2 regions of the Bradyrhizobium sp. Crot121 genome follow, and region 1 is predicted to be linked to the other one. Evidence: predicted binding sites of a transcription regulator. Region 1 holds the regulator's gene; the other holds the start of a gene.
What was found. Region 1 encodes LexA, which represses DNA repair genes until DNA is damaged. Its sites were predicted from a motif close to TGTTCNNNNTGTGTTCNG; they were not measured.
Positions count from the first base shown of each region.

Region 2: the regulator LexA is predicted to act here: its motif matches at 2,216-2,233, upstream of recA (recombinase RecA).

Region 1 is NZ_JCAMOR010000111.1:11,316-16,934, reverse strand. Features, by position in the region: gene AC5ZGW_RS42060 (HAD-IA family hydrolase) at 1-230, shown strand, start outside; gene AC5ZGW_RS42055 (molybdopterin molybdotransferase MoeA) at 240-1,451, shown strand; gene lexA (transcriptional repressor LexA) at 1,653-2,354, shown strand; gene AC5ZGW_RS42045 (hypothetical protein) at 2,647-3,072, shown strand; gene AC5ZGW_RS42040 (hypothetical protein) at 3,210-3,431, shown strand; gene AC5ZGW_RS42035 (ComEC/Rec2 family competence protein) at 3,441-5,619, opposite strand, start outside.
Region 2 is NZ_JCAMOR010000017.1:111,599-117,217, forward strand. Features, by position in the region: gene AC5ZGW_RS17430 (hypothetical protein) at 1-916, opposite strand, end outside; gene recA (recombinase RecA) at 1,024-2,112, opposite strand; gene AC5ZGW_RS17440 (hypothetical protein) at 2,372-2,551, shown strand; gene AC5ZGW_RS17445 (hypothetical protein) at 2,682-2,849, shown strand; gene AC5ZGW_RS17450 (hypothetical protein) at 3,670-3,879, shown strand; gene AC5ZGW_RS17455 (DUF6894 family protein) at 3,991-4,224, shown strand; gene AC5ZGW_RS17460 (hypothetical protein) at 4,252-4,482, opposite strand; gene AC5ZGW_RS17465 (hypothetical protein) at 4,563-4,841, opposite strand; gene AC5ZGW_RS17470 (PaaI family thioesterase) at 5,034-5,495, shown strand; gene AC5ZGW_RS17475 (pyrroloquinoline quinone-dependent dehydrogenase) at 5,510-5,619, opposite strand, start outside.

The DNA.
Region 1 (5,619 bases):
TGCTCGGCCACTTCCGTCAGATCTTCTTCTCCTCCACGATCGGGCTACGGAAACCTGACGCGGACGCCTATGATTACGTGATAAAGGCGATCGGCGTGCCGGCTTCGCGCATCGTGTTCTTCGACGATTCCGCCGAGAACATCCGCGGCGCACGGGCGATGGGCCTCGCAGCCATTCACGTCACATCACCGGATGATGTGACGAACGCGCTTCTCGCCCTCGGAATTTAGGAGTTGCCCGTGGCCTTGATGCCGGTCGCCGATGCGCTTGCCGCGGTTCTCGCCGGCGCGGAACCTTTGCCGGAAGAGATGGTCGCACTCGATGCCGCCTATCACCGCACGCTTGCCCGTGACGTCGCGGCAAAGCGTACTCAGCCGCCACTGGCGATGTCGGCGATGGATGGCTATGCGGTGCGATCCGCCGATGCCGCCGACTTGAGCGCGCGGCTGAAGGTGATCGGCGAAGTCGCCGCGGGCCGGCCGTTCGATCGGGAACTTGGTCCGCGGGAAGCGGCACGGATCTTCACCGGAGGCGTCATTCCCGCCGGCGCCGATGCGGTCGTGATCCAGGAGGACACCCGGGTCGATGGCGATCACATCACCATCACCGAGGCCGCTGTCGCCGGGCGGCATATCCGGCCCGCCGGCGTCGATTTCCGCGAGGGTGACGTGCTGCTGAGGCGCGGAAGCCGGCTGACCGACCGCGCGCTGTCGCTGGCGGCGTCGATGAACTATCCGGAACTCCCCGTGCGGCGCCGACCCAAGGTCGCCGTGCTCGCGACCGGCGACGAACTCGTGATGCCGGGCACCTCTCCGGGTCCAGGCCAGATCGTCTATTCCAACGGCTATGCGCTGCGGGCGATGGCGCGTGCAGAAGGCGCTGAAGCGATCGATCTGGGGGTCGCCGCCGACACGGTTGCCGCCACCACCCACGGCATACGCCGCGCGCATGCCGCGGGCGCCGACATCCTCATCACCACCGGCGGCGCCTCGGTCGGCGACCATGACCTCGTGAAGCCGTCGCTTGAGGCCGAGGGCGTGACCATGGCGTTCTGGAAGATCGCGATGCGGCCGGGCAAGCCGATGATGCATGGCCGGCTCGGCGCGATGCGAGTGATCGGCCTGCCCGGCAATCCGGTGTCGTCCTATGTCTGCGCCTATCTGTTCCTGGTGCCGTTGATTCGGGCCCTGCTCGGCCGCTCGGCGATTCATCACGTGACGGAAAGCGCCCTGCTCGGCCGCGATCTCGCCGCCAACGATCAGCGCGAAGATTATCTTCGTGCGCTACTCGAAGAGCGCGACGACGGCACGCTGATCGCAACGCCGGTCACCAAGCAGGACAGTTCGCTGCTTGGGAATCTCACTGCGGCGCAGGCACTTGTGATCCGTCCGCCATTCGCGCCGGCCGCAGCAAAAGGCGCGCCTTGCGACATCCTCCGATTGCCTGAATGACGCTGCGACCAACACCTGCCGGAGCATCTCTGGTCGCGTTCACCAGAAATTAAGTGGTTGCGGAACACATATCGAACATATAGTGTCCGTTCATGATTTGTTTCGAAACTCGCTGTCTACGAATGGGAGTGCGTGACTCCCGAGATCAGCTCTTCTCAAGTCTCGGATCGAACGACGCTACCAACCGGGGGAATGCTCGCGATGCTTACGCGCAAACAGTATGAACTTCTGCGTTTCATCAACGAACGGCTGAAAGAGGCCGGCGTGCCTCCTTCCTTCGACGAGATGAAGGACGCGCTCGACCTGCGCTCGAAGTCCGGCATCCACCGCCTGATCACGGCGCTGGAGGAACGGGGCTTCATCCGCCGCCTGCCGAACCGCGCCCGCGCGATCGAGGTGATCAAACTGCCTGAGCTCTCCGCCGCCGGCAACGGCCGCCGCGGCTTCACGCCGAGCGTCATCGAGGGCACGCTCGGCAAGCGCACGACCAGCGCGGCCGTGGCCGAAGACGATGGCAACCGTCCCGTCGCCGTTCCCGTGATGGGCCGGATCGCGGCGGGTACGCCGATCGAGGCGCTGCAGACCCGCAGCCACACCATCAGCGTGCCGCCCGACATGCTCGGCTCCGGCGAGCATTATGCGCTCGAGGTGCGCGGCGATTCCATGGTCGAGGCCGGCATCCTCGACGGCGACATGGCGCTGATCCAGCGTAACGACACCGCCAACACCGGCGACATCGTGGTGGCGCTGATCGATGAGGAGGAAGCGACGCTGAAGCGCTTCCGGCGCCGCGGCGCGTCAATCGCGCTTGAGCCTGCCAATGCGGCCTACGAAGTCCGCATCCTGCCGCCGAACCGGGTGCGGATCCAGGGCAAGCTGATCGGGCTTTATCGCAAGTACTGAGCCGACGAGGACGCAGCAGCTCGTCTGGTACTTTGGTGGGTGATCTGCCCTCAAGGACACTGACAAGAACGATTTAGAGTGATTAGAATAAGAGCCCCGGTAAGTTCGCCGGGGCACTCTCGGTGCAAGGAGATGTGCGGCAGCGCCTCCTATCGTGTTTGTGAACGGCTAGAGGGCGCGGGCCGTACAAATGCCAAGAACGGAGCAGAGGCTTATAAGTTATCGTCCACTCTGATAGAGGCCTGCGCCTCTTCCCAGGCCGGGTCGGCTATCTCGAATGAGGAGCAATCCGATGTGTGACTATAGCCTGCATGCCGTGGCGACGCGTCCCGCCCAGGTTGGAGAGACGCTTATCACCACCACCTTCCGCGGTACCTCGACCCGCGGCTTCGCTTCGGAAAGCGATCCGACGGTCGCAGTCTGCATGCTTCCCGGGACCGAACTCGCGTTCGCCGATAACGTCCGCTACGACAATCGCTGGATCTGGACCAAGACGACCGGCTTCCGTGTCGGCAAGTTCAACCAGATCGATGCGCATATTCGGGATCGTCATCACGACGCGATCGACTTCCCCGATGGCAGCCATGTGCTGGTGACCCAGCTCTGCGAAGGGCAGCGGGCGACCGTGCTGCAATTGCCCGTGACGCATCATGTTGCAGAGCCGGCACCGAAGGCGGTCGACCAGCGCCCCGCGCCGAACCCGCTGTTCATCGGCTGAGAGCTTCGGGCAGCGTGCGCCGCCGGTCTCGGCCGGCGGGACGTTGCCGCGGGTGAAAAGCAAAGTATTCGAGCGGCCCCGGAGGCCATCCCGGGGCAGATGTGGTTTTGTTGAACTATTCGCAAGGGGCATGATCGGTGGTCACCAAGATCACATGGCAAAAAGCCGGACGGGTGGCCCAGCCCGGCCGATACATGTTCAGGTTCGGCTGGCTCACCGTCGCAGCGGAAGATCTCGCGATCTGGGAGCGATTTCCGGATGCGAGCTTCACGCTCGTGCAAGTGCCGTCGCATTCGGGCGGTCCCGACGAATTTCGGCTCGGCGCCTTCGAGCTGCCGGCCAACGCCGGTGGAGATTGACGGGAGCGCTCAGTCTTCCGGCTGCAGGTCGGACTCGGACGGGGTCGCATCGATGGCGCGCAGCGCGGGTGCCCCTTGGATCCGGATCGTGGTCTCGGGTTCGCCTTCGCCTGACACCGCAGGCGACCACGGCCGGTCGAGGCCGGCGGGCTTGACCGCATCGATGACGAAGCCGTTCCGGTTCCGCCGCAGCGCCAGCCCGCCCTGCCGCCGCAGGCGCTCGGCATCGATGACCGCCGCCGCACAGCCTTGTGGCACCGGCCGTGCGGTCACGATCAGCACCGCCCGTTCGCAATCGTCCGCGAGCGCCTCGGATCGCTGCGTGAGCGCGATGAACGCGCCACCGGCCACAGAGGTCACGCAGCCGCTCTCATCGCAGGACACGCCCTCCGTGAGCGAAGGATCGCTCGCGCTGCGGGCATCGGCATCCGCGGCAAGCCACTCCTTGGCGAGAAACGCGTCCTTCGCGGTCCGCATCAGGTGCAACCGCCCGTCACCGCCGCGAACGGCGACATTGCGGCCGTCGCCGGAAATCAGGATGTCGGGTTGCGGCGCCCTCACCGCCCAGACCACCGCAATGAGAAGCACCGCCGCGCCGGCGAAGCGCAGCGGCGTGCGCAACAGCCCGAGCAGGATGACGCCCAGGCTCGCGGCGATCAGCGGGCCGATCCCGAACGCACTGACGTGGCCGACTGCGCCCGGCAGCGCGGCGACCCATTGCGCAACCACGATCATCCAGTCGATGCCGCTGCCCATGATCGCCCAGAACACGCCATCGAAGCCGAACGGCATCGCCAGCAGGCCAAGCAGCCCAGCCGGCATCACCAGCGCCGACACCACCGGCATCGCCGCCAGATTGGCAAGCACGCCGAAGGGCGCCACCCGATGGAAGTGAAAGGCGGCATAGGGCGTGGTCGCCAGCCCCGCTACCAGCGAGGCCAGCAGCAGCATCGCAATCTCGCGCCCGCCCCACAGCGCGATCCGCGCGGTCGCGGAATGATCGGGCGCGGCAAACAGATGCGGCATGCCAATCTGCACCAGCGCCACCAACCCGAGGGTGGCCGCAAACGACATTTGAAAGCTCGGATGAACCAGCGCTTCCGGTGCGATCGCGAGCACGATCATGGCCGCGACTGCGAGCGTCCGGAACGTCACCGCGCGGCGGTCCACCATGACGGCGATCAGCACCACCGCAGTCATGAAGAACGAGCGCTGCGTCGCGACCTCCGCTCCCGACAGCAGCAGATAGAAGGCGGCAGCGACCAGCGCCGCCGCGGCGGACCATTTCTTGATCGGAAAGCCCACAGTGAGCACCGGGAACAGTGCGAGCAAGGCGCGGACTGCGAAGAAGACCACGCCCGCGACCACCGCCATGTGATAGCCCGAGATCGAGAGTACGTGGCCGAGCCCCGAGATGAACATCGCATCATTCACCGGCTCGGAGATCGCATCGCGCCGGCCGGTCAGGAGTGCGGTCGCGATCGCGCGATTGTCGCCTTCGAGCACGTTGCGGATCCGCGCATCGATCGCATCGCGCATGCCTTGCATGAACGCCGCATAGCGCAGCGCAAATCCGCGGCCTTCCGGCGACGCCGTCGTCTTGATCGCGCCGAGTACGAAACCGGAGGCGCCGATGCCCTGGAAATAGAGATCGCGGCTGAAATCGTAGCTGCCGGGCCGTAAGGGAGCGAGCGGCGGCTGCAGCCGTGCCTTCAATTCGACGAAGCTGCCGACGTCAGGGGCAGTGCCCTTCTTCACCGACAGCCTGACACGCTCGAGCTTCGGCGCGCCGCGCTGGCTTTCGATGCTCGCGACGCGCAGCACGAAACGGTCGGTACGCTCGCGGATGTCACGTGTCTCGACAAATCCGGTGAGCGACACCGAAAACATCGGCCGCGCCAGCACGCCATGTGCGACCCGCGCGGTGCGCCAGGTGGCAACCGCAAAACCCGTCGCAACGGCGGCAATGATGACGGCGGCAGCGAACGCCTGCCGCCGCCTGAGCAGGAACGCGACAGCGCATAGCGCGATAGCCACGATGACCGCGACCGACAGCACTGGCTCATGGTCGGCGGCGAAGTAAAGCGCGATGCCGCAGCCGAACGCGACCGGCACCCAGGGCAGAAGCCGTCCGGCGCCCGCTTCCGCCCGGACCCACTGGCGCAACGTCTCGACGATTGGCGGCCAG
Region 2 (5,619 bases), on a different contig from region 1:
ACCAGCGGTCGATCGGGTTGTGGCGGCTGAAATCTTCCTTGTGGGCGACGACGGCCTTGCCAAACTTAGTGAGCGACAGCCGGCTACGCAGGAGCGCCGTATGCCGGTCCCGCAAGTTATCCCGTCTGATCGTCCGCAGCTCTTCGTCGAGTCCCGCGACCGCAGGGGTCGGGCCGAGCCCAAGCCCGTCAAGCAGGTAACCCCGCTCCCACTCGTTGAAGACGCGCGTTTGGCGAAGCTTCCTGAGGTGGAAAAGCGGGTTGATGTTCGCATAGCCCCTTGAGATCAGCTCCAGCATCCGCATTTCCGTAGCACCCAGCCCGGTGGAAGCCGAGGGAAGCTCTTCGAGCAGATCAATCAGAGTTCGCCTGAGCATCGGCAGCGCACTCAAATCCTTGCCCAGGAGGTGAAAGCAAGGTTCTGACGTCGGCGCCCTATACGCCTGCCAGCTCATGCTTCCCGTTTCAAGCATTGCCCCGGTAACATCGACTTTGCGAACGTGCTGCGCGGCCGGCCCCTCGTGGTCCATCATGATCAGATCGAAGTCGACAATGCGCAACTTCAACTTGGCTGCTGTTTCCGGGTAGGAACGAAAGAAATCAAGCAGCAAGATCAGCTTCAACTGATCATCGGGCTCTGGATCAAACCATAGTTCGATAGTCTTGTATGGCTTGCAGAAGTCGACCAAGGCGAGGTCCTTGCGAGCTTCGCTGTCGTTGCGAAACTCGCCGACGAAGTCCGACCAATGAGATCCCGGACCGTGTTGCTCCGAACGCGCGGCGACATAGGTGGCGAGATCGTCGGGAGACGGCAAGCGCCCCCATACAAGACGAGTGGTGAAAGGAATGACAGCTTCAGCGAGGTCCATGCGCATGAGGCCGTAGCCGGACGAACTGGTCAGGATCAGGCGCTTCATGGCCCCCTCGGCAATCGCGCAAAAAACAAAACGGGCGCCGAAGACGTCGGCAACTCAACGTCCTCAGCGCCCGCTTCCCGCGAAGAAATCGGATATTTCGAAAAAACTTACTCTTCCGCCGGCTCCTCGCCGTCGGCGTCACGCTCGGGGGTGCCCGCGAGGATCTGCTCGGCGATCAGGCCGGAGTTCTGCCGGATCGCAAGCTCGATCTTGCTGGTGATATCGGGGTTGGAGCGGAGGAACGCCTTGGAGTTCTCGCGGCCCTGACCGAGCCGCTGGCTGTCATAGGAGAACCAGGCGCCGGACTTCTCGACGATGCCGGCCTTGACGCCGAGGTCGAGGATTTCGCCCATCTTGGAGACGCCTTCGCCATACATGATGTCGAACTCGACCTGCTTGAACGGCGGCGCCAGCTTGTTCTTCACCACCTTCACGCGCGTGGTGTTGCCGACCACCTCGTCGCGCTCCTTGATCGCGCCGATGCGGCGGATGTCGAGGCGAACGGAAGCGTAGAACTTCAGCGCATTGCCGCCGGTGGTCGTCTCGGGCGAGCCGTACATCACGCCGATCTTCATGCGGATCTGGTTGATGAAGATCACCATGGTGTTGGACTTGTTGATGGAGGCGGTGAGCTTGCGCAGCGCCTGGCTCATCAGGCGCGCCTGCAGGCCGGGCAGCGCATCGCCCATCTCGCCTTCGAGCTCGGCCTTGGGCACCAGCGCCGCCACCGAATCGACCACCAGCACATCGACCGCGCCCGAACGCACCAGCGTGTCGCAAATCTCCAGCGCCTGCTCGCCGGTATCCGGCTGCGAGATCAGAAGCTCGTCGATATTGACGCCGAGCTTACGCGCATAGACCGGGTCGAGCGCGTGTTCGGCGTCGATGAAGGCACAGATGCCGCCCTTCTTCTGCGCTTCCGCCACCGTGTGCAGCGCCAGCGTGGTCTTGCCCGACGACTCCGGCCCGTAGATCTCGACGATACGTCCCTTCGGCAAGCCGCCGACGCCAAGCGCGATGTCGAGCCCAAGCGACCCCGACGATACCGTCTCGATATCCATCGAGCGGTCGCTCTTGCCGAGCTTCATCACCGAGCCCTTGCCGAACTGGCGCTCGATCTGGGACAGCGCAGCAGACAGAGCTTTGGATTTATCCATAGAGGATCCTTCGACAATACGCAGCGTAGTGGCGGACATTGGATGTGCTCCTTATGACGGGGATTCGCTAGCGGGACAAACGGGGCGCGATTAAGAAATCGATGGTTTATTGCGTTGGAAATTCTGTACCACCTTTGTTCCATGTTCGCAATATGTTCTTTTTGCCCCCAGCCACTTCGAACCAAACCTGCACCGTCCGAGTTGCCCGTCCATCATCGGCAGCGGATCCGCCCCGTAGGCGTCGGTGGCTGAGAGACCAATCGCGCTCCCGCCTGCATAAATCTGAGGGAGCCCGAAGATGATCGACTGGCGCACTCATATTTGCCGCCCTTCCCGGACACAGGACGATGTCATCGCTACACGGTCGCGCGAGATCGTCGCCCAGTCCTTCGAACTCCTCGAACAAAGTGCAAAGCCTGACACGTTCCTGGGACGTCAAACCTTTGAGCCGTTTCCGAGAGAGGGCGACAATCCGTAGTTCTCCGACCGAGAACGAAGTTCCTTTCGAGCTTAACGCAAGTTAGCGGGCATCCGGGTTTCCTTCCTTGCGAGGGAGCATCTCTTCCGTTCCGGAATTGTCTTTCAGACAGATCAGAACGGGAAATGCCATGAGGAACACGCTGCAAGACCCGCGCTACTGGCGAGAGCAAGCGGAGGAAACCCGTACCAAAGCAGAGTCGTTTGCGTACCGTAGCTCGCGCGAAAGGCTGCTTAAGATCGCCGAAGAATATGAGCGGCTGGCTGTCTACGCCGAGCAATGGCAGTTGCAGCAATAAGGCCGCCATCCCGTCGAGATGGTTGGGAAGAACTAGCAGTCGTGAACTCGACTGCGATCGATCAGGCGCTCGCGCAAAGCTCGTCGCGTGCCTTGCGAAGGTTCCTCGAACACGCGCTCCAGATCGACGCTTGCGCGCAATGGCTTGCTCGCTGGCATCCGATCGCCGCCAACGGCAAGCACTGGAGCGACAGCCCGCGCAGCCTGCAGTCCCATCGCCCAGCTACGATTGCTCCGCCCCGATGACAGCGATCGTCCGCGACTGAAACCCAATGTGGGCGAGCACTGGGTGTCCATGTACCGATCGAGCCCGCGCGGGCGCCGTAGTTCTCCGGACAAGAACAAAGTTCCATCAAAATGTTCGCGATTTGGTGCATCTGCCCGAGAACGCACGAGTTTTCGAACGGGCCTGCTTGACGGTATCCCTCCACACCTGACGGGATCGTAGAGTGCTTCCGGCTCCTCGGACGACAAGTTGCTCGTCGGTCCGGACGCGTCCGAGCTTGCCCAAGGGCCGCCGCGGCTACCACGTTTCGAGATGGTTCCGTCACGCATCGCATGACGCAGTTTGATCGACCGCGTCGGCAACGGCGTGTCCAAGCGGAACTGCCAAACCCTGGGAAAAATATGCAGCCGCTGGAACGGTCGAATTCGATCGATGTTAACCTGCGTTAAACTCGGGGACGGCGATTGAGGTTTGGGAATACCGGGACTGGCGATCGGATCGCGCAAGGCTGCGGCAACTGCCCTTCGGCAGACTGCAAGGTGGCGCAACATTCGTTCGGCCCGGAATACCGCCGGGTGTGCGCGGAGCCTAAAAGATGATCCATAAAGGCGTCGAATATACCGTCACACCGGCCACCCCCGGTGTGTGGAAGTGGCAGTTTCAGATCGGCGATACAATCAAGACCGGCAAGACCGAGGCGAAGCTTCAGTTGCTCGCGATCCGACGGGTTCAGTTACGCATCGACCGCGAGCTGAAGAAAGCCAGCCGCGAAGCGAGCAGCGCCGCAGGCTCATCATTGCGCTGACAGCACTCCCGTAAACAACCGGGATTGATCTTTCCCCCGTCAGGACCTCCACTGAGTTTTTACTCCCAGTGGGTTGCCGGTCGGCGGCCATTGATGCGCCGGTGCCATCTCATGCCGCTCTATTTCTTTCGCATCCGAACCGCCGACGGCACCGGCATCTGCAACGACGGTGCCGAGTTCGCTGATCGCGACGCTGCGTGGAAGGAGATGACGCGTGTCTGCGCCGACATGATCGGCGGCGTGTCGCGTCATCTTCAGGAAAATGCGGAGTGGCAGATAGAACTGCTGGACGAGGCCAAGAGCCTGGTCTTCCGGATCCGGCTGGTCGCGAAAACGCTGGAGTAGATCAACACGGTTTGGGAGTCTGGCTCGTCAATCGGCGCTGGCGAGACGACGCATCGTGAATTCGATCCGGTCGCCGGGCAATTCGCGCCAGCTTTCCACCGCGCTCATATAGGCGGCCTTCGGATACCGGTTGAGGAAGTCGCGCGCCTTCAACCGCGCCTCGTCGCGTGGCAGGGTAAAGGTCTCGCGCAGGAAGCCGTCGCCCCGCTTTCGCCGGGCGGCCATTCGGCTCGCGAGATCACGCGGACGCAAGGCCATGTCGCAATTCCAAACCAGGTGACGACAGGCCAAATATAGGGCGAGCGGAGACCGAATCCGAGTCTCCGCGCGGGCCGGCGCTACTGCTGCGCGCTGCCCGTCTTGGTCTTCGGCTTGGCCGGGGTAGCGGCTTTGGGGGCCTCGCTCCGCACATTACCCCACGGATCGGATGAGGTCTTGGCATCCGGAATCTTCTTCAGCGATTCCCTGTAGGCCTTGTCCCTGACCTGGTCCTGCTCGATCTCGTCCGGCGTCTTCGTCGGCCCGTCGGAAAGCAGATTGATATGGGGGGTCGATATTTGCGCGTAGGCCGGTGTTGCCAGCATCGCCACGACAGCGATGGCGCCCAGAATTCTCATGAAATGCTCCCTTGCTACTCCCCTGGGGATTGGCCTCGCGTATAGCATCGCCCAAGCCGCACCGCAAAGCAGGGCCTCGGGCGCGATCCGGCGCCAAAAGTCTGGCAATTTCAAGCCGGCCGCCCTGCTGTTCCCTTGCCCGAAATGCCCTCTAGAATACCGTCATCATCCAGGGAGAGGAACGAGCACCCCATGCAGCAGGAAGAGGTCACGGAATTCGGCATTGATGATGCGCGGCGGGTGCTGGCCGAGGTCTTCGCCCCCTGGGTGCTCGATCTCAATCTCTCGATCGAGGGCTTTGATGCTGCGCCGCCGCAGGAGGCCGGCGCCGATTGGCAGCCTGGCGCGCTCTTGCGCATGCCGTTCTCCGAACGGCTGTGCCGCAACGGCGGCGTCGTCTGCGGTCAGGCACTGATGGCGTTCGCGGACACCTCGATGGTGATTGCCAACCTCGCCGCCAACCGCAGCTATCGGCCGATGACCACCGTCGACCAGACCACGCATTTCATGCGCGCGGTCAGTGCCGCCGACGTGCTGGCGGACGCCCGCGTCGTCCGCCTCGGCCGCACCATGAGTTTCGGCCGCGTCACGCTGCTCTCCGCCACCGACAACAAGCCGGTGGCGATGGTGTCGAGCGCGTTTGCAATGCTGTGACCGCACAGCATTGCTTAGCGAGCATCGCTCCGGCGACGCCAGCGCCACGCCCCAGCCGCCATGAGCGCAACAACGAGCCCCGCCGAAATCGCACCGCCAAGGAAGCGTCCGCCCGGCCGGTCGA